2 regions of the Staphylococcus nepalensis genome follow, and region 1 is predicted to be linked to the other one. Evidence: predicted binding sites of a transcription regulator. Region 1 holds the regulator's gene; the other holds the start of a gene.
What was found. Region 1 encodes LexA, which represses DNA repair genes until DNA is damaged. Its sites were predicted from a motif close to CGAACATATGTTCG; they were not measured.

Region 1 (20,489 bases):
ACCAAGTGGCGAAGCCATTTCAATAGCAACACGTTTAGTAATAGATGGCGGTAAAACAGATGCTTTATATTCATCTGTTTGTTGATCAAATGCGTTCCAGTTTGGCATAGAAACAACACGTACACCCTTACCTTGTGCTTCTAAGTCTTTAGCAGCTTCAATAGCTAAATTAACTTCTGAACCTGTTGCTAATAACAAGAATTCTGGCGCTTTATCTGATTCAAACACTACATAAGCACCTTTACGTACACCTTCTTCTACAGTTTCTTTAGGCAAGTCCATTGTAGTTAAGTTTTGGCGTGTAAGTACTAATGATGTCGGTGTTGATCCTGCTTCTAGTGCTATTTCCCAAGCTACACGAGTTTCGTTACCATCTGCTGGACGGATAACATTCATATTAGGGATGGCACGTAAACCAGCTAATTGTTCAATTGGTTCATGTGTCGGTCCATCTTCACCCACTGCAATGGAATCATGCGTAAAAATAAATGTTGAATTTAAGCCCATGATTGCAGATAAACGAAGCGCTGGTTTTAAATAGTCACTGAATACGAAGAATGTTGCACCATATGGATGTAAACCACCGTGTGCAGCCATACCATTTACTGCGGCAGCCATAGCGAATTCACGAACACCAAACCAGATATTTTTACCTTCAGGTGTATCTTTATCAAAATCAACAGCATCTTTTACATTTGATTTGTTTGAGCCAGCTAAGTCAGCTGAACCACCAAAGAATGAAGGTACTGTTTTACTTAACGCTTGAATAACTTCTCCAGAATCTGCACGTGACGCACCACTGTGGCCAGCTTCAAATTCTGGTAATGCATCAGCGTAATTAGCTGGTAATTTACCACTGATTGCCAATTTGAATTCTTCTGCTAATTCTGGATATTTTTCACTGTATGTTTCAACAAGTTTGTTCCAGCTTTCTTCTTTTTCGTTTGCACGTTTTAGCATTGATTGTTGAAAGATTTCATAAACTTCATCTGGAACGTTGAATCGTTTTTCAGGATCTAAACCATAATTTTCTAAAGCTAATTTTCTTTCATCTTCACCTAATGGCGCACCGTGCACACCATGAGAATCTTGTTTGTTTGGTGCACCGTAACCAATAATTGTTTTAACTTCAATCATTGTTGGTACATCCGAAGCTTTTGCTTCTTCAATTGCTTTATCAATTGCTTCGATATCGTTACCATCTTCAATTAAAATGTGTTTCCAACCATATGATTCAAAGCGAGTCTTAACATCTTCAGAAAAAGCTTTGTTTAAATCTCCATCTAAAGAAATATCATTTGAATCATATAATACAATAAGTTTATCTAATTTCGTATGACCAGCTAATGAAGCCGCCTCATGTGAAATACCTTCCATTAAATCTCCATCAGAAGCTAGTACATAAGTGTAATGGTCTACTACATTAGCATCTTCTTTGTTAAACTTACCAGCAAGATGTTTTTCAGCCATAGCCATACCTACAGACATAGCAAAACCTTGACCTAATGGACCTGTAGTTACTTCCACACCATCAGTATGTCTGAATTCAGGATGTCCTGGTGTTTTTGAGCCCCATTGTCTAAATTGTTTTAATTCATCTAATTCTAAACTACCTGAAACATGTAATAAACTATAAAGTAATGCAGAACCATGACCAGCAGACAATACAAAACGATCTCTATCGAAGAAATCTTTTGATTGGGGGTTGAAATTTAAATGGCGTGTCCATAAAGTATATGCCATTGGAGCAGCACCCATTGGTAATCCAGGGTGTCCTGAGTTTGCTTGCTCAACAGCATCGATACTTAAAGCTCTAATCGTATCTATTGCTAATTGATCTTTTTCTTTATTCATCTAAATGACTTCCTTTCTTATAGCAAGATTCATTACCATTATACATTATTTGACGTTTGTTTAACAAAAAATTGATTTAGTTGTTATCTTTTTTGTCTTTTGAATCTAATATTTTTTTAACTTTTTCAGGTGTTACATCGTTACCTTCAGGATCAATTACTCTAGTATTTTCAATTTGTTTTTTAAAATTATCTCTGAAAGAGTCTAAATACGCTTTTCTTAATTTAGATCGTTCTTTAGCCTCAGATTCAGTTAATCCTTCTTCTTTTTTCTTTTTTGCTAATTCATTTATACGCTTGATATCTACGGCATCGTTTTTAGCCATACTAAACCTCCGTAATTCATAATATAAAAAATATAACAAAAAAGTGAACGAAACGAAATAGTTCCGCTCACTTTCATATGTACCAGACAATTAATTTACTCCCAAATAAATTAATGTTTGATATTTCTATTTTGCTCTTGCCAAAAATGGCTTATTGCTCTGTTCGCTTTTTTCCACTGAATCCATTTGATATTGTTCGTTTTGAATTGAGTTGTTTTGGATTTGATGATCTGTCATTTCGTACGTTTGTTCCGACTCAGCATTATTATGTGCACTTAAAATAAATATAGAACTTAAAATCATAGTAACTAATAGGACTACGAAGTAAGGCTTTATTTGATGTATATATAATTTGAACATTATAAGTCACTCCTAGAACGTTTGTTTGTGTCTAAACTCTAACAGAACATCTGTTCCTAGTCAACCTTGAAACGAACAAACGTTTGTAAAAAAGAATCATGCATGCTATAATAAAAACAAATTAACGTAGGGAGTGCCTATTATGAGAGAATTAACAAAACGACAAAATGAAATTTTTGAATATATCAAACAGACCGTTCATTCAAAAGGATATCCACCAAGTGTTCGAGAAATTGGTGAAGCTGTGGGTTTAGCTTCAAGCTCTACCGTACATGGACATTTATCAAGACTAGAAGAAAAAGGCTATATAAAAAGAGATCCAACCAAGCCCCGTGCAATAGAAATTGTAACTGAACAACTAGGCGAATCTGCAAATATGGAATCAACGATACATGTACCAGTAATTGGAAAAGTAACGGCAGGTATTCCTATTACTGCCGTCGAAAATGTTGAAGAATACTTTCCATTACCAGAACATTTTACTTCTACGCATAACAGTGACATTTTCATCTTAAATGTTGTTGGTGATAGTATGATCGAAGCTGGTATATTAGATGGAGATAAAGTTATAGTCAGAAGCCAAACAATTGCTGAAAACGGTGATATTATTGTTGCAATGACTGAAGAAAATGAAGCTACAGTCAAACGTTTTTATAAAGAAAAAACACGTTATCGTTTGCAACCGGAAAATAGTACAATGTCTCCTATTTATTTAGACCAAGTCACTGTTTTAGGCAAAGTCGTTGGGCTTTTCAGAGAAATTTAATTATTTTATTTGTAAATAAAGACACTCTCAACAAAAATAAGAGGTTGCGCGTTGAGCGCAACCTCTTATTTTTCGTCATTCTTTTCTAAAACGTCTTTAACTTTTTCTAGTATATCTTCTGTTTGATCTTTTTTATTTGTTGTCATAATATCTCATCCTCACAGGTTACAGATACCCTCATTCAACAAATCGTAAACACTATCCAGTGTAATTTTCAGTCCAATAAGGTTGTCTTTGTTCATTAAAATCAACGCCGACACCTAATGTTCGAAATTCTTTTTTAAGAATGTTCTTTCTATGTCCTAAAGAATTCATTAAACCTTGATGGGCATAAATACTACTTTGTTGACCATAAGCTAAGTTTTCTCCGGCTGCATTAAAATCGTGTCCATCACTTTCTAAACGATCAAACGGAGAATCTCCACTCAAATTATCATGATTAAAATAGTTATTTTCTGCCATATCAGTACTGTGCTTACGTGCTGTATCAGAAATAGTTGTTGAATAATCTAAAGTATTTAAACCATGTTGCACTCTTTCAGCGTTTACTAAGTCAAAATTTTGCAATTCAAAGCTCTTAGCTAAATTATCCGACGGCGCCCCATATTGTTGTTGAAGTCTATTTTCCATTTCTTCACTAATTAATAATAATGCTGTTAAGTGGTTTTGGTTATGTTTGTCATAAAATGCTGTAGTATAAATATTGTCTTTTTTAAAATTGTCAAATTCACTATCTTGCACGTCTATATTTATATGACCTTTTTGTTTTGTTGATATAGGGTCACCTAATCGATCTCTAACTGTATCTTTCGGAGAATTATATTTTATTTTAGATTTAGAAGAAATAACATTTTGATTACTATACAAACCATTTACTTTATCTTTAATATAACTCACCATAACAAAACTTCTGTAATCGTCAGAATAATACGTATGCCAATTCGTACCATATTCGTTTGAAGTAACACGCTTTGCTTTACCTAATTTTTCTTCTACTTCTTCCTTAGACATATTCATTTGAATATTATTCAAAGCAAAATCTTGTTCATCAGGTACTTTTAAGGTATTTTCAGTTAAAGGCTTATCAGATGACCAACTGTCTACTTTTGATTTAAATTGTTGCTGCAACGATTCTAGCGGTGCAAATTCTTTAATTGGAGTAATTAACACAATTAACAGAAGTACAATTACATATAATAAAAATCGTTTAATTTTTTACACCTACTATATTATTAGTCTCTATCTCCATTGAAAATAGAATTTCTAACTATGACATAATCCACTTTAGTTAATGAATTTAAATCGTTACCCCCTGCATATGAGATTGAACTCTGTAAATCTTGTTGCATTTCAACTAATGTATCCATTAATGAACCTTTATGTTCAACAAACATTTTTTTACCTTCAACGTTTTTATGTTCACCTTTTTGGAATTCAGATGCACTACCGAAATACTCTTTATATAATTTACCATCTAATTCAACCGTTTCGCCAGGAGATTCTTCATGAGCAGCAAATAATGAACCTATCATTACCATAGATGCACCAAATCGAATTGATTTAGCAATATCACCATGCGTTCTAATACCTCCATCAGCTATGATTGGTTTACGTGCTGCTTTACTACAATGATTTAAAGCAGCTAATTGCCAACCGCCTGTACCAAATCCTGTTTTGATTTTAGTAATACAAACACGGCCAGGCCCAATACCTACTTTCGTTGCATCTGCACCCGCATTTTCTAATTCTCGAACTCCTTCAGGCGTCCCAACATTACCTGCAATAACAAAGGAATCAGGAATATGTTTTTTAATATGTTGAATCATATGGATTACAGCATCTGAATGACCGTGTGCAATATCAATTGTAATATATTCAGGAATTACACCATCGTTTGCCATTTTTTCAACAAATTCAAATTCACGTGCTTTAATGCCAACTGAAATAGAAGCAAACAAGCCTTTGCTATGCATTTTTTTCACAAAAGGTATACGTGCTGCTTCGTCAAATCTATGCATAATATAGAAATATTCGTTTTCAGCAAACCATTCTGCCAAAGTTTCATTCATCACTGTTTGCATATTTGCAGGCACAACAGGTAATTTAAATTCTTTTGGTCCGAATTCCACTGCAGTATCACATTCTGAGCGACTATTCACAATACATTTATTTGGTATAAGCTGGATATCTTCATAATCAAATATTTTCATAATTATATAAACCCCTAATATTTAATAGTGAAACAGTATTTAAAGGTAAGATTTTTAAATGAATTCAACAATTATCTAAGGAAATAATCCTATATATTAGGATTATTTCCGAACAATAGCATTTTATTTATCTTTACCAATAGATAATATACATGGTTTCACTCTAAATGTAAATGAACTAAAGTCTGATTTTACCAACTTGATTTTTTAACACCAGGAATTTGGCCTTTATGTGCATAATCTCTAAATGCAATTCGTGACATTTCAAACTTTCTTAATACACCTCTTGGACGCCCACTCACCTTACATCTGCGTGTTAGTCTTGTAGGTGAAGCATCTCTAGGCAATTTTCTTAATGCTTCGTAATCGCCTTTTGCTTTTAACTCTTTTCTTAATTCATAATATTGAGCAACTAAGCGTTCTCTTTTTTCTTCTTTAGCAATTTTTGATTTTTTTGCCATATCTTTCTCTCCTTTAAATCGTAATCGTTACGTTTTAAATATTAACATATGCTTTTCATAAATCAAACTAAAACGATTTGGTCATTGAAAATTATTTTTTAAAAGGGGTATAATAGTTAGGTATATTAGGATATCTTCAAGTTAAGTAAAGCATTTTTCATTGAATATATTGATTAATTATGGTATCATTTTAAAACGTAATGATTCCTGTTAAGAAAGAGGTGTTAATTTTGCGCGTAAATATTACATTAGCTTGTACAGAATGTGGCGATCGTAACTACATCAGTACTAAAAACAAGCGTAACAATCCAGAACGTATTGAACTTAAAAAATTCTGCCCACGATTAAATAAATACACTTTACATCGTGAAACTAAATAATTCTGTGCTTTCATTATCTTTTTAATACGACACTTAAAAATAAGAGCTAATCCGTAATGGGTTAGCTCTTATTTTATTTAAAATCTTACAGTTTTGGTCGTGCATGCTTGCCTGAGGTATGAGGTATGGTTCAAGCCTATAGTCTCTCACTCATATACTTCCCTGGCGTCAACACGTTACAAAATCGTTATAAAATATGGAATTTAGTACAAAAAGGCTTTTTCGTATAATTTAATAAACACCGCTAAACTAAATTAACATGACAACTTATATGTATAAATTATGATAAGGGGCAACTTACACTACCGATGGGCACTTCAGTTTTAATTTCTATTAATGATACACCGCGCTATGTAACTGGGTTGAAACAATACATTAAATCACACAACAAAGCGTTAATTAACAATAATATACTTAAATATCACTATTAAATGCATTTAAGGTCTTCTAATAAATCATAACTACCCTTATAATGAAATAAGTATATAAAATATATTGGAGGGAATTTTTATATGGAAAATCGTCACATTACGGATGAACAAAAAAAACACATTATTGATTCAATAACTGAAAAAACAAAAGATAAAAGTGTGTGTAACTGCGAGCGTCCTGATATTGAAATTTTAGATGGTCATTATTTCCTACCATTGTTAACTGCTTCCTTAGGTAATGATCCAACGCCGTTAATAACATTATTATGTAACAATTGTGGAAAAATGCATTTCTATTCGCAAAATTTCTTAGGTATAAAGACAAGATAATTCAAATTAAAATAAATGACTTACACGCTTAAATCTAATGTGCCCTGTTCAGCATTACATTTAAGCAGTTACGATTAATTAAATGATGTTTACAGTTAAAGACAAACCAAATGACTTATGACATTTGGTTTGTCTTTTTATATTTATTAACCTATCTAATAACGTAAATTAAACATGCCCTTAGATAAACATATGCATTGAATATCCCAAAAATTCAAACATAAAATGCACCTTCCATTTTGAAATGAAGGTGCATCTTTATTTTAAATAGGCATGTTTATATCTTAAACGCGCATTTTAAAACTTTTATTGTAAATTGTTAATCATAAGCGTGCAATGATTAATCTGCAATTTCTAAATCTACATCATTTATGTCGATACCTAATGCTTTCGCCACACCTTTACCATATTCACTATCCGCTTTATAACAATGGCGAATATGACGATGTTGAACTTCTAATGTAGTACCTTGCATTTCATTAGCTGTATTTTCAAAAATTCGCGCTTGCTGTTCTTTAGATTGTATTCTGAACAAACGTCCTGGCTGTTCGAAGTAATTATCGTCATCTTCTCTGAAGTCATATTCATATGCTTCACCTTCAATTTTTAGTCCAGGTTTTTTAAATTCAGGTTGATCTTCGAATGAACCATCACTGTTTGGATAATAATGTGTGCCGCCGCCTTGATTATTATCTATAATTCTCATTTGACCGTCACGGCTAAATGGACAAATATTTTCAATGCCAACACCCTTAGGTTGGTTAACTGGTATTTGCCAATGATTGACGCCTAATCTGTAGCGTTGTGCATCGCCATATGAGAATAATCTACCTTGTAACATTCTGTCTGGAGAGAAATCAATCCCAGGTACAATATTAGTTGGGGCGAAAGCAGCCTGCTCAACATCTTGGAAATAGTTGTCTGGGTTGCGATTTAATTCAAATTCTCCAACTTCTATTAAAGGATAGTCTCCTTTATACCAAACTTTTGTTAAATCAAATGGATTATCTTTATGGTTGCGCGCTTGTTCTTCTGTCATGACTTGAATATACATTTTCCATTTTGGATAATCTTTGTTTTCAATTGCTTCGAATAAATCACGTTGTGATGATTCTCTGTCTTCCCCAACAATTTTTGCCGCTTCGTCAGGTTGTAAGTTTTCAATACCTTGTTGCGTTCTATGATGGAATTTCACCCAAACACGTTCACCTTTATCATTGTACATAGAATAAGTATGAGATCCAAAACCATGCATATTTCTAAAACCTTTAGGTATACCACGGTCTGACATTAAAATTGTTACTTGATGTAATGCTTCAGGTAAAGAAGTCCAGAAATCCCAATTGTTTTGTGCACTTCTCATATTTGTTCTTGGGTCACGTTTAACAGCGTGGTTTAAACTAGCAAATAGTTTCGGGTCTCTAAAGAAGAATACTGGTGTATTATTTCCTACTAAATCCCAATTACCTTCATCTGTATAGAACTTCAACGCGAACCCACGAATATCTCGTTCTGCATCAGCTGCGCCTCTTTCACCTGCTACAGTTGAAAAACGCGCAAACATTTCAGTTTGTTTGCCTACTTCAGAGAAAATGCTAGCTGAAGTATATTGTGTAATATCGTTTGTAACCGTAAAAGTACCAAAAGCACCTGACCCTTTTGCATGCATACGTCTTTCCGGTATAACTTCTCTATCAAAATGAGCCATTTGCTCTAAAAAGTACCAATCTTGCATTAATAATGGTCCTCTAGGGCCGGCTGTCATACTATTTTCTCTATCTGAGACTGGTGCGCCAAAGAGGCTCGTTAATTTTTTCCTGTTACTCATCAAAATTCCCCCGCCTTTACTAATCAATAATAATTATTACCTAGTACTTATTTTAATCTATAATTTTTCTAAAAGCAACTAACAATATACATATAAATACTAATTTTCAAAATATTTGAAAATTTATAGCAAGACAGTCATAAAAAGCATTGCTTGTACAGCTCAAAAGCATTAGAATGGATAATATATATTTAAAATTTAATAGAACATAGGAGACTGTATTATGGCACAAAACAATATGAACCGTGGTCTTAATTCTCGGCACATTTCAATGATTGCAATTGGTGGTGCAATTGGTACAGGCCTATTTGTTGCTACTGGTAGCGTGATTTCGCAAGCAGGACCTGGTGGCGCAATACTTGCCTATTTAATCATTGGTGTGATGTTATATTTCTTAATGGCTTCGATTGGTGAACTAGCTACATTTTATCCTGTTTCAGGTTCTTTCAGTTCCTATTCAACACGTTTTGTAGATAGCTCCCTCGGTTTCACTATGGGGTGGCTATATTGGGCAATTTGGCTGTTAGTTACAAGTGTCGATGTTATTATTTCTTCTAGTGTAATTTATTATTGGGATTTCTTCCAATTTTTTAGTCCTGTCACTTGGAGCATCATCTTCCTTGTCATTCTTTTCTTACTTAATATATTCTCAGTAAAGGCCTTTGGTGAAACAGAGTTTTGGTTATCACTCATTAAAGTTGCAACCATTATTATTTTCATCGTTATTGGCGTATTAACAATTATAGGCATTTTAGGCGGTCAGACATATGGCTTGAGTAATTATGTAACAGGAGAAGCACCTTTTGTTGGTGGCATCTCTGGTTTCTTAGGGGTTTTACTTGTAGCTGGATTCTCAGTTGGAGGCACAGAAGTCGTTGCTGTAACAGCTGGCGAATCTTCAAACCCAAGTCAGTCTATGCCCAAAGCAATTAGACAAGTCTTTTGGAGAATTTTATTATTCTATGTTTTATCAATTGCGGTCATTTCAGCGATAATTCCTTATACTGATCCATTATTATTGAATGAAAGTGAATCTGTATCACAAAGCCCATTTACAATAGTGTTTGATCGTGTAGGTATCGCATTTGCAGCATCAGTAATTAACGCAGTAATTTTAACTTCATTATTATCTGCTGCAAACTCTGGAATTTATACAACAAGTAGAATGTTATTCTCAATGGCAGAAGATAAACAAGCACCTAAATTTTTAAGTAAACTTAATAAGACTACAAAATTACCTATAGTATCAATATTTGTGACGTTTATCATTGTCTTGTTTGTAATTATCTTAGCTCAATTTAAATCAGACATTGTATTTTCATTGCTAAATATCATTGGGTCTTTAGTCATTGTTGTTTGGGCATCTAGTATAATAGCCCAAATCAGACTGCGTTCTGCAATTAAAAAACAAAATAAAAATCCTGATGATGTATTACCTTATAAGGCACCGTTCTATCCTTTCGGACCAATTATAGTAATCATTGCTTTGTTATTCCTATTTGTAGGAAATTCACTTGGTGCAATTTTGGCTGGTGATATCGGCGCGTTAATCCGAAACTTATTACCAATGGTTATATTAGCTTTAATTTACTTTATCCATAAGTACATTAGAAAAACTAAAATTGTTAAACTCGAAGAAATTGATTTAAAAAACCACGATTATAATTAGATACTTAACCACTAATACAAGTATCATACTATTCACCCCAAAAGTTAGACTAGAAATCTAATTTTTGGGGTGAATTTTTTGCTAATAACATAGTAATTGTATTCCCTACTTTTATATAAATTAACCTTGGTTACAAAAGAAATTGCTTTTTCAGAAGTTGGTGTTATTTTCAGTATATAGAAAGTATAGTATAATAAGATTAATAATTTAATTACTTAGAGGTGGAAATTATGATTGGACAAACAAATCTATTTGACGATATTTTAGAAACTGATGAGCGTTTTGTTATTGTTGTACAATCACTTGAAGAAAGACATGACCAACTAATCAAAAGAACATTACGAGAATACCCAAGTTTAGACCGCTCACAAATGGAAAGTCTTTTTAGCCATCTTAAAGAATTGTTTTCAGAAGAAGCATTTGAGGATAACCAATCTGCATTCTCGATTACGGTTTACACTAATTTAGACTACGCTGCAGACAATGTTTATGCACACGTAAAAAGACATCGCGGCAAAAATGAATGGACCCATACCGCTAAATAGTCAAATCATCGTATGTATGACATCAAAATATGCAAAAACACAAAAACGAGGTAACGGGATCACATTTTCTATGTAGATTTCGCTACCTCGTTTTTTATTACTAGCAAAGAAATGAATATAAATACTACCAAATTAATGATGTTTATTGCAATATAATTCAATATTAAATGGCAATCATGCCACTTTTAGTTCCCCGTTTAATTAATGAGATTGGCCTTTTATATTGCCATTAAAACATTATAGTTTGCGTGCTTATTTAATCGCGCAAGAAATGCATTTAAATAATCATTATTTGGGAAACGGCACTCTAAAAGATAACATGGGTCGCCTATTACTTTATAGTTATTCATAACAAAAATGCTCTCTTCCTGAATAAAATCAAGATATGAATTATGAGAAATTTTATGAGTATAAATATTAATAAATACATGGACTTTACAGTCTAATGCTTCTTGGTTTAAAGCAATCGTGTATCCAGTAATAACGTTGTCATCCTCTAATTTTTTCACTCTATTTGTTGCTGCTTGACCAGTTAGATTTACTTTTGCTCCTAAATGCTTCATTGAAATTTTACTGTTATTTTTTAATTCGCTAATTATTTTTTTGTCTAATTCGTCCATTTTTATCACTCACTTTCAATTTTCAAGTATTTAGTTAAAAACTCTTTGAAATTTATATTTAAACACATAGACCATCCAATTAAGATAAATATATACAAAAATTTGGAGGAATTATTTATGAACATAACACATATAAGAAATGCTACAAGCATCATTGAGTATGCAGATAAAAAGTTTTTAGTTGACCCGATGTTAGGCGAAAAAGGGGCTTTTGCAAGTTTTCCTGATGCTCCTGGAGAAGAGTTAGAGAATCCACTTGTCGACTTACCTATATCTCTAGAAGACATCATTAAAGATATTGACGCGATTATTTTAACACATTTGCATATTGACCATTTTGATGAAACGGCACAAAAACATTTACCAAAAGATATCAAGGTATTTGTACAAGACGAAAACGACGCAGAAGAAATTAAAGGTGTTGGCTTTAAAGATGTAGAAATATTAACCGAGTATACAACGTTTGAGGGTGTTAAACTAATAAAAACGCCTGGTGAGCATGGTAGAGGTGAAATTTTAGAAATCATTGGTTCTGTTTGTGGCGTTATTTTTGATCATCCTACAGAACAAAGATTATATATAGCAGGAGATACCGTATGGTATAGCAAGATTAAAAACGTAATAAAACACTATGAGCCTGAAGTTATCATTGTAAATGGTGGCGACAACCAATTTTATGAAGGCAGCTCATTAATTATGAACGAATATGATGTATATAAAGTAGCAAAAGAAGCACCTAATTCAAAAATTATTGTAGTGCATATGGAAGCAGTAACTCATTGGAATTTATCTAGAAACAGATTAAAACAATTTGTAAATGAAAAAGGATTAGAAGATCAAGTACTAATCCCAAATAACGGTGACAGTTATCATATGTAGAAAGGAGCTATTATGAATAACAAAATATGGTCGAAAGATTTTGTGATATATTCTATCATAAACTTTTTATTGATACTCGTATATTTTTTACTAAACTCTACCATCACTAATTATGCGCAAACTGAATATAATTCATCTAGTATAATGATGGGCTTTATAGCAAGTGTTTTCATAGTAGGTGCGCTAATTGGTAGAGTACTCACTGGATTTATTAAAATAACGAAGAAAATATTTATTTTAAATATGGTGATTTATTTCGTATCAATTATTTTATATTTTGTGAACTTAGACGAATATTTTTTAGTGTTTGTTCGATTATTACATGGGCTTTCTACGGGTATCACTACAACGATAGTAGGTACTATTGTTGCCTTAGTAATCCCTCAATCGCGTAAAGGCGAAGGGATTAGCTATTTTGCGTTAAGTACTGCACTGGCTACAGGATTCGGTCCATTTATTGGAATATCTTTAACACAGAATTCTAGTTTAATGAATATTTTTTATGCCAGTTTGATCTTTGCGATATTAAGTTTACTTATGTCATTTTTAATCAAAGTGCCTTATAACGAAAATAAGAAAGAAATATCTATAAAAAACTTAATGAATAAATCAACAATACCAATTGGATTTATTATATTTTTGAGTGCATTTTCTTTTTCAGGTATAGTATCGTACATTAATTTGTACGCGATCCAAATTGATTTAGTACAAGCAGCAAGTTCTTTTTTATAATATATACAGTTTCAGTATTAGCGTCTAGACCTTTCACAGGTAAAATTGCTGATATTTATGGAGCAAATAAAATTATGTATCCAGCCCTTATATTCTTTTTTGTTGGCTTACTTTTACTAAGTATCAGTAGCGATGACTGGACGATGTTATTGTCAGGACTATTTATTGGGCTTGGTTTTGGTAACATTTCTTCAATCACTCAAACGATCGCTGTCAGTGAAGCTAAGCCAGAAAATGTAGGACTAGCTACTTCAACATTTATGATTTTTATGGATTCAGGAAATGGATTAGGACCTTATATATTAGGATTTGGAATTCCCATTTTGGGTTATGCGGGAATGTATAAAATCCTTGCGGTTATTATTCTATTAACATTTATTTTATATTACTTTTTACATGGAAAGAATACTAAAAAATTCATATAATATTTTGAATGTTGAAATAAGTATTAAAAAACATCGACTTGTATGCTTTATAAATCATTTATTAAACATAAGTTCGAAACTTTACTATCGAATTTTTCATTTATCAGTATACTGAAATCTATACTGATAAATAGAATGATATCGCTTTGGTTTCTATTAGTCTTATTTAAATTTTATGATTGTAGTTAATGATTATAATTTACAGTATAGAAAGGATATCAAATATATGAGTTTACAACAGAAAAATATCAATAAGAATTCAAGTGATTTAAAACGTATAGAATCATTACTTAAGAATTCTTTTTCAGAAGTAGAAAGATTCCCAATGGACTTAATTTTATATAAACTAGAAAAAGGCATTGGTAATTTATTAGCTATTTATGACGATGATCATTTTATAGGTTTCACTTATTTAATCCAATATAATAATTTAACATATGTTCAATATTTAGCTGTAGACAATAAACACCAATCTATGGGCTATGGAAGTAAAATTTTACAGTTTATCAATGAAAAATATGGAATGAACCCAATCATTCTTAATATAGAAATAGTTGATTCAACATTTGAAAACTATTCACAAAGAAAAAAAGAAAAGATTTTTATAAAAAAATGAATTTAATGAATCTGGACTTATATTTAAAGATAGATGGGGGACTTACGAAGTTATGGTGAATAACGAATTTACGATTAACAAAACTGATTTTATTAACCTTATGAAATATTTCGTAGGAACTTCACTTTTTTTATATTTAGAAATATCAATTACAGATAATGAATAATTCATAAAGTATTAATCTTAAAAATTTCATATATATTATTCCCTTATACGTGAGTATAGTATTGATATAAAATAAGCCCCAAAAAGATTTCTAACTAATGAAATCTTTTTGGGGCAAAATTTTGGGATTTGCATCTTATTCCTTCACATATCAAACTTTGGCTATCTTGCTATGCTTCATTTATTTTAATTTAATAATTTTTTTAAACTGTAAGGAATACCGTTATAGTCATTTGTTAAAGTCACTTCATCAGCAACAGCTTTCACGTCATCATTAGCGTTCCCCATAGCGATTGCTTTACCAACAACTTTTAACATTGATATATCATTTGAACTATCACCAAAGCCAATAACTTGAGATAAATTCAAACCTAATTTATTACTAAGATCAGTTATTGCATTACCTTTAGAAACGCCTTGTGCCATAAATTCTAAGAAATAAGGTTTACTTGTTGTGACATCAATCGTTTCGTTAAAATGACCAGCTAAATCATTTCTAATACTCGTAATTTTAGGAATATAATCAATACCCATAACTTTAGGTACATACTCTTGAATATATGATTTTAAATCATCTACTGCTTTCATTGGTAAACCTGTCAGCTCTGATTCAATATTCATATATTCATGTTCACCTTCATATACGATATAGCCATCTTGGTAAGTCAACACGAATAATTGGTTATCTCTACAGAAATCTACAATTTCATCAAAGTCTGATTTTGATACTGTACGACTAACTTCAACTGTTTCATTTGCTACGTTTACTGTCTTACCGCCATTATAACTTATAACATAACTGTTAAATTGATCTAGTTTTAATCGTTTTGCAGTTGGTAACATACCTTCAGTTGGTCTGCCTGATGCTAGCACAACTGTATAACCTTGATGTTGTATATCAATTAAATAATTGGCCGTATCAGTACTCACTTCATTGTCTGAAGTCATTAATGTATCATCCATATCCATAACTATTAACTTATATCCCATCTTCCTAATCTCCTTTCAACGTCTACTCAACTATAATACAACAAATTAATGACGTTGGTACAATACTTCAGATTCTACACCCGTCACATTAATAGTAACAAGTTCTGAACGACAATGGATAAATTCACGTTTAAGTTCTCTTACTAATTCTCCGCTTCGTTCAGGCGCTATCATTGTTAAAACAGTTGGTCCTGCGCCACTGATAACAGTAGCATATGAATGATACCGTTTCGCAATCCGTTTAATTGTTTGAAATTCAGGAATTAAATGTTGACGATAAGGTTCATGAAAACCATCTTGTTCCATCATTTTACCTGCTAATTCATAGTTATGTTGAATCAATGCACTAATCATGGTATTACTAATTGCACTATTTCTAACGGCATCCTTATGCGAAAAAGTCTCTGGCAATGCATTTCTCGAAAGTGTAGTACTTAATTCATTAGATGGTATTGTGATGATCATGTCTGCTCTAGGTGGATCAATATACGATACGTCCGTCACTTTCGTTTGTGGATCATAATACCCTAATACGAGCCCTCCATAAATCGTCGGTGCCACATTGTCAGGATGTCCTTCAAACTCGGTAGCTAACTGCAATAATTCATATTTAGAAAGCTCTATATCTCCAAAGTAATTTGCTATGTAAAGTGCACCAACCAATGCAGAAGCAGACGAGCCTAGTCCTCTTGCTAATGGGATTTCACTCCTCATTTCTATATCTAAGGGAGGTAAAGTAACTTCATATCTATTAGCAACTTGCTGTGCAATTTGGTAAATATAGTGTGTTTCATCAATTGGTAAACCTTCAACATTGGGCCCAATATGTTTAAATGACCACCTATCACTATTATTGATTTGTACATTTAGATATAAAAATTTATTTAATGCCATACCTATAGAATCAAAACCGACACCTAAATTTGCAGTAGATGCCGGGATTTTTAAACTTAAGCTTTCACACATGCTATAGTGCTCCTTTAATATATTCTAGAATGCTTTCTCTATCATTTGGTAAAGGTTTAATTGGATCGTCCAATAATGAAATAGCTGTATCTGGATCTTTTAATCCATTACCTGTAAGCACTGATACGACACGTTTACCTTTAGGTAATTTACCTGCACGATGTAGCTTAATTAAACCTGCAATTGAAGCATTACTAGCAGGTTCACTGAACACGCCTTCTTTTCTAGCCATTAATTGATACGCTTCTAAAATTTCTTCGTCTGTGACACTATCTATTAAGCCTTCAGATTCTTCCAACGCACTCGTTGCTTTATCCCAACTTGCTGGGTTACCAATTCTAATTGCAGTAGCAACTGTATCTGGCTCTTTCACTACTTTATTTTGTACAATAGGCGATGCGCCTTCAGCTTGAAAACCATATAAATTAGGTAATTGTGTGCCATGTGCATCATGATACTCTTTAAAGCCTTTCCAATAGGCAGAAATGTTACCCGCATTGCCAACTGGGATGGATAAAATATCAGGTGCTTGACCATCTAATTGTTGGATTACTTCAAATGCACTTGTTTTTTGTCCTTCAATACGGTATGGATTAACAGAATTAACGAGTGCAATCTCACCATTTTTAGCAACTTCTTGTACAATTTCGAGTGCTTCATCAAAATTCCCTTCTATAGAAACAATTTCAGCACCGTACATCACTGCTTGAGACAATTTACCTAAAGCAATTTTGCCTTCTGGAATGACTACGATTGCTTTCAAACCTGCTCTTGCAGCATATGCAGCTGCGGAAGCAGAAGTGTTACCAGTAGAAGCACAAATAACAATTTTTTTGCCTTCCTCTTTCGCTTTGGCCATAGCCATAACCATACCTCTATCTTTAAAGGATCCTGTTGGATTAGCTCCTTCGTATTTCACATGTAATTCAATACCCAGCATTTCTGACATATTTTTACAATAAATTAAAGGGGTTTGGCCTTCATTCAAGCTCACTTTAGGGGTATCAGATGTAACTGGTAAATACGCTTTAAATTCTTCTACAAGTCCTTGCCAATTTTTCATAAATTTTAAACTCCTTCAACTGGGTAGATTTTCTGAACAACATAACCTGATTCTTTAATAGCAGATACTGGTGACTCATCAACACCAATAACAACTATACCGGCAGTACGAGCATCACGTTCAGCCACAGTTAATGATTTGTGTACAGGTAATTCTCCTTTTAATAATGTTTCTACTTGATTTATATCTTCACCATCTGTTTGTACTACAACATAATAACTTTCTTTACCTTTAATTGTAATAGTCTCTTCTTCATCGTTCATCATTTCTTTTGTCTTTTCTGTTTTTAATTCAAAATGAGGTGGCAACGTATGCAAGTTAGTATCAAAATTAAACGTGACATTTAATAAATCACTTACTACCGCACTACCAGTAGCTAAACTACCTGCGCCTTTACCATAGAACATCGTTTCCCCGACTGCATCGCCAATCACATAAATCGCATTGAACTCATCTTCAACTGCTGCAAGCTGATGGTCCTTATTGATGAACGTTGGCGCCACGGATGCGTTTCCTTGAGCATTTTCATACGTCCCTTTACCTATTAATTTGATTTTATAGCCAAGTTGGTCTGCAACTTTAATATCTGACAATGTCACGTCACTAATACCATGTCTATCTACCTCATCTAAATTAATTACTTGATTGAATGATAGATATGAAGTGATGACAACTTTTCTAGCTGCGTCAATACCTTCAACATCATCAGTCGGATCTGCTTCAGCAAATCCTAAGCGTTGTGCCTCTGCTAAAGCATCTTCGAATGACGTTTCTTCGTGTGTCATCTTACTTAATATAAAGTTAGATGTTCCATTTAAAATACCCATAAACTTACTAATATTATTGGCATTTAAGCCATTGTTTATAGCATTTACAATTGGAATGCCGCCCGCAACACTTGCTTCATATTTTAAGGCAACGTCGTTTTCTTGCGCTAAACTCTCTAATTCATTTAAATTTACAGCTAATAAATCTTTGTTAGCTGTAATAACATGTTTCTTTTGGCTTAACGCACGTTTCAACCATTCTACTGTGGGTTCAACTCCCCCAAGTACTTCGACAACAATATCAATTGAAGTGTCATTTAATATGTCATCAATATTTTCAGTTAAATGATATTTCGAAACATTAATAGGTCTTTGTCTAGTCTTATCACGGACTAAAATATGTCTAATATTAATGTCCTTATTCATAGTGTCTTTAATTTGTTCTCTATTTTCTTCTATTATTTTTACTACACCAGAACCTACAGTTCCTAAACCAAGTAGTGCTACGTTTAATTCTTTCATGTCTTCATTCCTCCGTTTGTTCTTCTAAAAAATACAATTGTACAGTTGAAAAATACTTGAATATGGTATAGTATAAATTCATTCATTCTTTTTGTAAAGCCTATGAATATTAAAAGCGTATATTTATATTATCACTCCTGTGATAAAAACTAAACTAAATTTTCTGATTTTTTAGAAAGGTTGTATGACATTATGAAAGTATCAAAATTTGGAGGAAGTTCTGTTTCCAATGCAGAACAAATTAAAAAAGTATTAGACATCGTTAATTCAGATGAAGCAAGAAAAATTGTAGTTGTATCAGCACCAGGAAAAAGGTATAAAGAGGATGTAAAAACAACCGATTTATTGATTCGTCTATATGAAAAAGTAATAGAACAATTGGATCACGTTTCTAAAAAAGAAGAAATCGTTCAACGCTACGCTGATATTATTGACGAACTTAATATGAGCCATACTTTATTAAAAACAATAGACGAAACATTAGAAAACTATATCAATACATTAAAAAACAAACCTTCAAGGTTATTAGACGCATTGCTTTCATGTGGCGAAAACTTTAATGCTCAACTGATTACAGAATACAATAATAGTCAAGGCATACCAACACGTTATGTTTCTCCTGGAGAAGCTGGTATTACTGTTACGGATTTACCACAAAATGCTCAAATTTTAGACCAATCATATGAAACACTTTATAACCTAAGATCGTATAAAGAAAAATTAATCATCCCAGGATTTTTCGGTATTTCAAGACAAAATTACGTAGTTACATTCCCACGCGGAGGTTCAGATATTACTGGGGCAATTGTAGCTAGAGGTGTCAGAGCAGATTTATATGAAAACTTCACTGATGTTTCTGGTATTTTTAAAGCTAACCCTTCTATTGTAAAAAATCCTGAAGTTATTAATGAAATTACTTATCGAGAAATGCGAGAGTTATCCTATGCAGGATTCGGTGTGTTTCATGATGAAGCGTTACAACCATTGCATAAAGATAGAATCCCAGTGGTAATTAAAAATACAAATAAACCGAACGATACTGGAACGTATATTAGACATAATAGAGAAATCGATTCAACGAGTGTCGTAAGTGGTATTAGTTGCGATAAAGATTTTACAGTGTTAAATATTAAAAAATATCTAATGAATAGACAAATTGGTTTCACACGTAAAATATTGGCAGTGTTAGAAGATTACGATATTTCATTTGACCATATGCCATCAGGTATTGATAACATCAGTATCATTATGCGTTCAAAAGAAATACAGAACAAAGAAGAAAAAGTACTTAATGATATACGTAAGCATTGTGATGTTGACGAATTAAGCATTGAACATGACTTAGCAGTATTAATGGTAGTTGGGGAAGGTATGCATAGAATTGTTGGCACAGCTAACACGATTACGCATGCACTTGCAGAAGCTAATATCAATCTAAAAATGATGAACCAAGGTGCGTCAGAAATTTCTATGATGTTTGGTATTGATGTAACTGATGCTGAAAGAGCAGTAAATGCGACTTATGAATATTGTTATACTAAAAAATGTTTAAACGTTTAAATAACAGCATGTAAAAAATAAAAAG
Region 2 (6,311 bases), 480 kb from region 1:
TTTCCCTTATTTTTTATGAAATAAACGCTATTTTAAAATTTTGAAAACGTTTTATATACTTATCAATATAAAAAAACACGAAGTGATGTACATTTGATTATACCGAAAAATACGGCACCAAAATGGCATCACTCGTGTTTTTAAATTTGATTATAGATTGCATTAGCAACTATTTAAAATTAGCCGATAGAACCTTCCATTTCAATTAAATTTAGGTTATTTCATATTTTTAGTATATTCAAAACGCCTTTAAATCAACGTTTTACATGGTTTAAATTTTATAAAAAATACATTTCGAGATAAAATGGTATCAAAAATGGTATCAATAAATTAAAACACCCACCTTAATTGGTGGGTTTATCAATCCTTATATATCTTAGTATACTCTTTAATTAATTCCTTTCTATTTTTATATTCTATATTATTAAATGAATTATTTATTTTACGTAAAAAACTTTTGACTTCATCTTTTTTCGCTTTGAAAAAAGTTTTATTTTCTTCCATGATTAAATCGACAGAGATTTTTTTCTTTATTTCTTCTCTACCATTACAGATTATAAAATAAATATAATTATCAATTCCCACTGTAAAATCTTTCCATGGACCTATATATTCCATTGGTATTTCTTTTCCTTTTACATTTTTGAATAAATCACGTGTCTCATTATTATCAATTATACCTTGTATTTTATAATAAACATCTTTGAATTTTTCATGAAAAATTTGTACATCCCAATATAAAACAGCAGATGCTTTATTTAGATTTTTGTTTTTCAAACTTTCTAACGTGTCATTTATTTCTTTACAATTTTTAAGAAGTTTTTTTAAATTCGTTGGATCTAAAAAATTATCGTCTTTAATTAACTCATTAATAAAATATAAATTATTATTAACATCTTCTATATATTTCAAAACATCTAAATTTATCTCCATATTTTGTTGTAAATCATTCATTTTAATCTGTTGTTTAAAAAGTTTTCGTGATTCACTGCCTGCAATCTTAGCACCAAAATACGCACCAAAGAAAGTAGTGATCAACCCTGTGATACCTATAATAACTTCTAATCTTTCATATTTTTTTAAAATACCTATATTAATGATATCTAAAATTAGAATTACTATAAGCTCTCCTATAAAACCAGCAATCAATATTTTAAAAAATAGTTTTATTTTAATCACATCCTTATATTATTATACCACCCTCTATTTTATCTCCACAATATCTAACAAATCAACCTTACTTAATCCACTATCTTCATATAAATGTAGTGTTTGTGTATGAACATCTACTTTGTGAATACAACCCTCTTTAGTTTTAATATATCCATTTTCGAAGTAACGCAATTCAATTTTAGGATCATTGTACATTTTAAATATTAACTTATCGTTTAAATCATTCAATTGGTCATCACTTAATGATGGTCTATCAATCTTATTTTGGTCTTGTATGTATTGTTCTAGTTGTTCGTATTGTTCGGGCAGGGTCTTGAAGGCATTCCACTTAACGATTCCTCGCCCTTCTGGTATACGTGGGTTCAAGTATTCACTAGGTATTTTACGATAGTCAGTTTCATATTTATATTCGTCTGGTGCGTTAGGATTTATAATTTTCATATCATCACCTCTTGAATACATAATAGAACACTTGTTCGTATATGTAAATAAAAAAATAACCACCCCTAAGGGTGGAAGTAGGGTTATACGTTTAAGAGATATTGCGCATACAAGTGTTAAGTAGAAAAGAAATAGATCTGATTTCTCTACTGTTCTTTATGCATTTGTTATAGTATCTAAACAAAAACTATAACAAATCAGTTATAAATTTATATCCTCTTTAACAATTCTTTTATATTTTCTTTAGGATAAATTATAAAATCCTCTAATTTTTCTTTATACTCTAGCCTTTCGAAATTATAATCTTCAGCAGTACCGCCATGAAGAATAATATTATTTAAGGTCAGCCCTTCCACTTCGGTTAGTCTATTCTTAGTGAATTTTATAAAATCAATTTGAGTTTCATTCACTCCAGTAGGTCTACATTTAATTTCACATATATGAGAATTACCGTTTTTTTTCCAATATATGTCTGCAGTTTCTCTTCCTTGAACTTTTATCAATTCTCCATTTTCTATAGCATTAAAATCCCAAACAAATAAATTTTCTTGAAAATCACTCGTTTTACCAAAAATAGATATTCCTAAAGCTTCCATTAATATACCTCTCATTTTATTGACTGATCCTTTTTTATAATCAAGTATATTTTTATAATTCATTAAGGCTCTTTCAAAGTATTTAAAAGTTGCTTCTATGTTTTTTTCTTCATCATCTGTAATATCTCTTTCTATTTGAGCATATAATTCAACGATTTCAACTATAGTAAATTCCAATAATTCTACAAGGTTTTTATTTGTAAAATTTTTAAAATCCATAAAATCCTGATTTATATTCATACATAATCCATCATATAAAATACAATAAAGTTCATCATTAATTCTTAGTATTGTATTTAACTTTGAAATAAAACCATCTATGTTTTTCATAAATTGCTTATACTTAGCTTGTGCAATAGGAAAATATAATTTCCCATCAATATATCTGTTTTCAATTGCAGGCACAATTTGAATGTTATTAGTCATTTATTTTCCTATCTTCCTTCTATCGTAGATTGGAAATATAACTTTGTTACCTACTACTTCACTAATAACTTTAACAGACATTTCTTTCGCATATTGATACATAGTTATAAATACAGCTGGCTCTAACTTTGAGTAGTATTCTTGTTTAGTATCGATTTCATTTATAGTTGAATTATATTCAGCAATATATTCAATATTTAACTTAAAATCTTTAGTGCTGATAGTGAATTTCGCCAAAACAGTTATATTATTATTTTTTTCTTCTATTAAATACACTTTGAAATTAATCTCTTCAGACTTAATAGTATATGGATTGTTATATGATAAAAATTCTTCATTATATTTTTTTAATGATAAATTATTTAAATTGAAATCTGAGAGTTGGAATTCATATTCATAATTCATTAACATAAAGTAAACTCCGTAATATTTGATTTATTAATGATTTCATTTTCGGCGCTAAAATTATGTTTTATAGCTAAACTATTATCTTCTATTTTATCCAGTTTATTTAAAATGTCCGAGAATAAATTTATTATATCTTTGAAATTACTATATGCTGATTCATGGATATAATCATTAGCTTTTAACCTTTTTATATATAATTGATAAAAAGAATTATTAACATTAGTACCTTTATCTTTTATTAATTCTTTAATTTCATCATAAAGATATAAAATTCTAAAATTATATTCGAGTTGATTCTTAAATTCTTCATTTTCTAATAGTTTGAGCGCTCTTTCCCATTCCATTTCTAATTGTTGTGTAAATTCATCTACTAATCTACTTTTATCGAGGCTATTATTTTTTTGCTTTAATTCCTTAATACTTAACATAAATGTCACCTCATAACTTTTCCTATATTATAATATATAATATATCACATCTTATATATTTATAAACAAACACATCAATATACTACATATTGTGTTTTTAATTTAAAAAACTCCTTCAATCACTATAAACACTCTTAAAAATACTACATATTGTGTCAATATATTTTCTTGATATAATTTACTTTTGAGTTTTGAAACAAAGCGCATAAATACCTGCCCTGTATAGTATGAATACAATTAAATTATAGTATAAAAAAACACCCAGTAGGAAGCTGGATGGCATCAACTATTAGCAGAGTAATCATACAATCAATATAAATACTATTAAGGAGTATCTATTAAATAAATACCCACTAAAAATGTTAATAAACAAAAAAGACAGCCGAATTAACGACTGCCTATACACAATAAGGAAGTTTCTCTATCTAAGAAACTAACGAAACTATATCATACAAACATAAAAAAATAACCACCCAGTGACATGTGTGGGTGGCGGATATAAAAACTATTTGGGAAAGGGCTTATACATGTATATAAATTATAACACAAAAAAATAGGGCAAGCACATAAGTGCCTACCCTTAATATAATCACGTGGTGGTAACAAATCATAGTAACAACTTATTAACCATAGTTATAACGTAGAAAAGACAGACCCGAAAGTCCGTCTGATCCATTGTATGGTTAATAATGATCGTGCCTATAATATACAATAAAAAAGCGCCTCGCAAAGAGACGCTGAATATATTTTAAGGCCAATCACAGTGGATTGCGTGGGTTTAAAGCCTATTTATAATTTAACATATTTTTCCGTTTAATCAAATAAAAAAAGAGCAGACACGGGACAATGTGCCTACTCAGTGTGAACTAGAAATACAATCATTGAAAGCGCATTTATATAATAATATAAAAAAGACACCCCGTAAAGGGGTGTTGTGAAAACTCATTTTTAAAATGAGACGATAAATACAGTTGGTATTATATCAACGTATTTATTATATTAGCATAAATTTTTAATTATGCAAGTTAATAAAAAAGACAAGCACAGGGGCCTGTCTCTTCATACTCGCATGTTTTAATAAAAATAAAGGAACGTGAATATATGTCTACCTATAAACTATCACTTTCTAATGACTTGGTCAAATAAAATAAAAAGCACCCTATTTAGGGCGCTTAATAATGCGTTTAAATGTACTTTCAAGGCGTGCTTGTGACCAAAGCACATTCATAATATAACATATTTTGTCTATTTTAACTAATTTACAAAATTAAAAATAGGCGAACTTGAAAGTCCACCTATTCATTCGACGATTAATTATTTTAAGTTACATAGAAAGGAGTCTAAGCTCTCTGCAATTAACTTACCATTTTTTATAAACTTAATCAAGTTAAAATAAGAAGGCACCCCTAAAGGATGCCTGAAGATATAAAGGAATATAAATTTGAAAAGTGCTATGACCATAGCACTACTAATAGTTTAACATAAAATTAAAGAGTAAGCACGGGACAGTGTGCCTACTCTTTTTTATAGTAATGGTATCGGTATTGGTTAGCAATAGTAATATATTGCTCAAGACATTTATACCATAAAAAAGACACTCCGTAAAGAGTGCCTAATGCGTAAAAAATAGAATTGGTGAGTCACAATAAATATTCATTGCCTCTATTTGTAATATAACATATGAAAATTAGTTTAGCTAATAGACGTTTCAAATTTTTTAATATACTTCTACTATTCTTAATCGTTCGTGCCATACCCAACCATTATTGTTATGAGAGTATACTCGACACCAACCGTCTAACACTTCAAAAATGTAAAAGTCATCATAACCTGCACGGTAAGTTTCATTAGTGAGTGACCATTGATAATTACCTTTTTTACCACTACGTTTCGCTACAGTTGCACCGTAATGATCTACTTTACCTCTGAATTTGCATTTCTTACTCCAACCAAGTTTACTAGGTGGAATACTTCCTACCTTCAAACCACTTGTTTTCTTAGCGTTCGTTTTTTGATTGACAGTTTGTTTATCCGGTTTATTTTTTAAACTTTGTCCGCCTCCTGGCTTATAAACTTCTGTTATTCTTAATCTTTCATACCAAACAAAGCCATCGTTCGAAGGAGAATAAACTCTAGCCCAACCGTCACGTATTTCATAAACATAGAATACATCTCCTTGTCCGTACACTTCATTTGTAAGTACCATTACGTTATTGTGGTTAGGTCTACAAATTGTAGCACCTGCATTGTCTGCTACTGCTTTGAAATATGGTTGGTTAGACCAAGTTAATTTCTTAGGTGGAACACTGTTTAATTTCAATGTCTGGCCTTTTGATGGCGCTTTTGGTTTTACGTTTCCAATTGTAGTTAAATCAACACTGTCATCTGCAAAGTCTGGTACGATAAAGTGTGTTAAGCCACTATAATTATCTTCTCTTAATTTAGCCGGTGAATTAGCATTTCCATCATAGTTTTGTTCTAATATTGTGAATGATTTAGTACCACCACTGTTATCCCAAACTAGGCCTGTATGCCCCCATTTGCTATATATGCCCTCTGTATATACAGCGATTGCTGTTACAGGTGGTATATAGTTTTTCGTGTTCTCTACCACTTTCCAACCTTTAGGCATAACATTGTTAATAAGGTCTTTTGCGTTGCCCCAAAATCTGACACCTTTTGTGACATGGTGTACAAAATCAGTGATAACGTCAACGCACTGATACGCAAACTCGTCGTCAAAATCAATATATTGACCTTTCATGCTGTGCATGTACTCGATAGCCTCTTTCAGCTTGACGTGCGACTGAGGTGACTCTGTCGGTTTTTCTTTTGTCGG

Region 2: the regulator LexA is predicted to act here: its motif matches at 1,639-1,652, upstream of BJG89_RS10520 (YolD-like family protein).

Annotation. Positions count from the first base shown of each region.
Region 1 is NZ_CP017466.1:1,726,142-1,746,630, forward strand. Features, by position in the region: gene tkt (transketolase) at 1-1,854, opposite strand, end outside; gene BJG89_RS08170 (DUF896 domain-containing protein) at 1,931-2,179, opposite strand; gene sosA (DNA damage-induced cell division inhibitor SosA) at 2,306-2,539, opposite strand; gene lexA (transcriptional repressor LexA) at 2,682-3,305, shown strand; gene BJG89_RS08185 (CAP domain-containing protein) at 3,504-4,517, opposite strand; gene guaC (GMP reductase) at 4,538-5,515, opposite strand; gene rpsN (30S ribosomal protein S14) at 5,707-5,976, opposite strand; gene rpmG (50S ribosomal protein L33) at 6,207-6,356, shown strand; gene BJG89_RS08205 (hypothetical protein) at 6,869-7,117, shown strand; gene BJG89_RS08210 (catalase) at 7,458-8,945, opposite strand; gene BJG89_RS08215 (amino acid permease) at 9,169-10,614, shown strand; gene BJG89_RS08220 (hypothetical protein) at 10,845-11,159, shown strand; gene BJG89_RS08225 (Lrp/AsnC family transcriptional regulator) at 11,378-11,779, opposite strand; gene BJG89_RS08230 (MBL fold metallo-hydrolase) at 11,897-12,658, shown strand; gene BJG89_RS08235 (MFS transporter) at 12,671-13,390, shown strand; gene BJG89_RS08240 (MFS transporter) at 13,435-13,815, shown strand; gene BJG89_RS08245 (GNAT family N-acetyltransferase) at 14,042-14,431, shown strand; gene BJG89_RS08250 (Cof-type HAD-IIB family hydrolase) at 14,783-15,586, opposite strand; gene thrB (homoserine kinase) at 15,632-16,552, opposite strand; gene thrC (threonine synthase) at 16,554-17,615, opposite strand; gene BJG89_RS08265 (homoserine dehydrogenase) at 17,621-18,904, opposite strand; gene BJG89_RS08270 (aspartate kinase) at 19,097-20,464, shown strand.
Region 2 is NZ_CP017466.1:2,217,599-2,223,909, forward strand. Features, by position in the region: gene BJG89_RS10515 (hypothetical protein) at 361-1,179, opposite strand; gene BJG89_RS10520 (YolD-like family protein) at 1,204-1,614, opposite strand; gene BJG89_RS10525 (hypothetical protein) at 1,824-2,636, opposite strand; gene BJG89_RS10530 (hypothetical protein) at 2,637-3,047, opposite strand; gene BJG89_RS10535 (hypothetical protein) at 3,041-3,472, opposite strand; gene BJG89_RS10540 (peptidoglycan recognition protein family protein) at 5,190-6,311, opposite strand, start outside.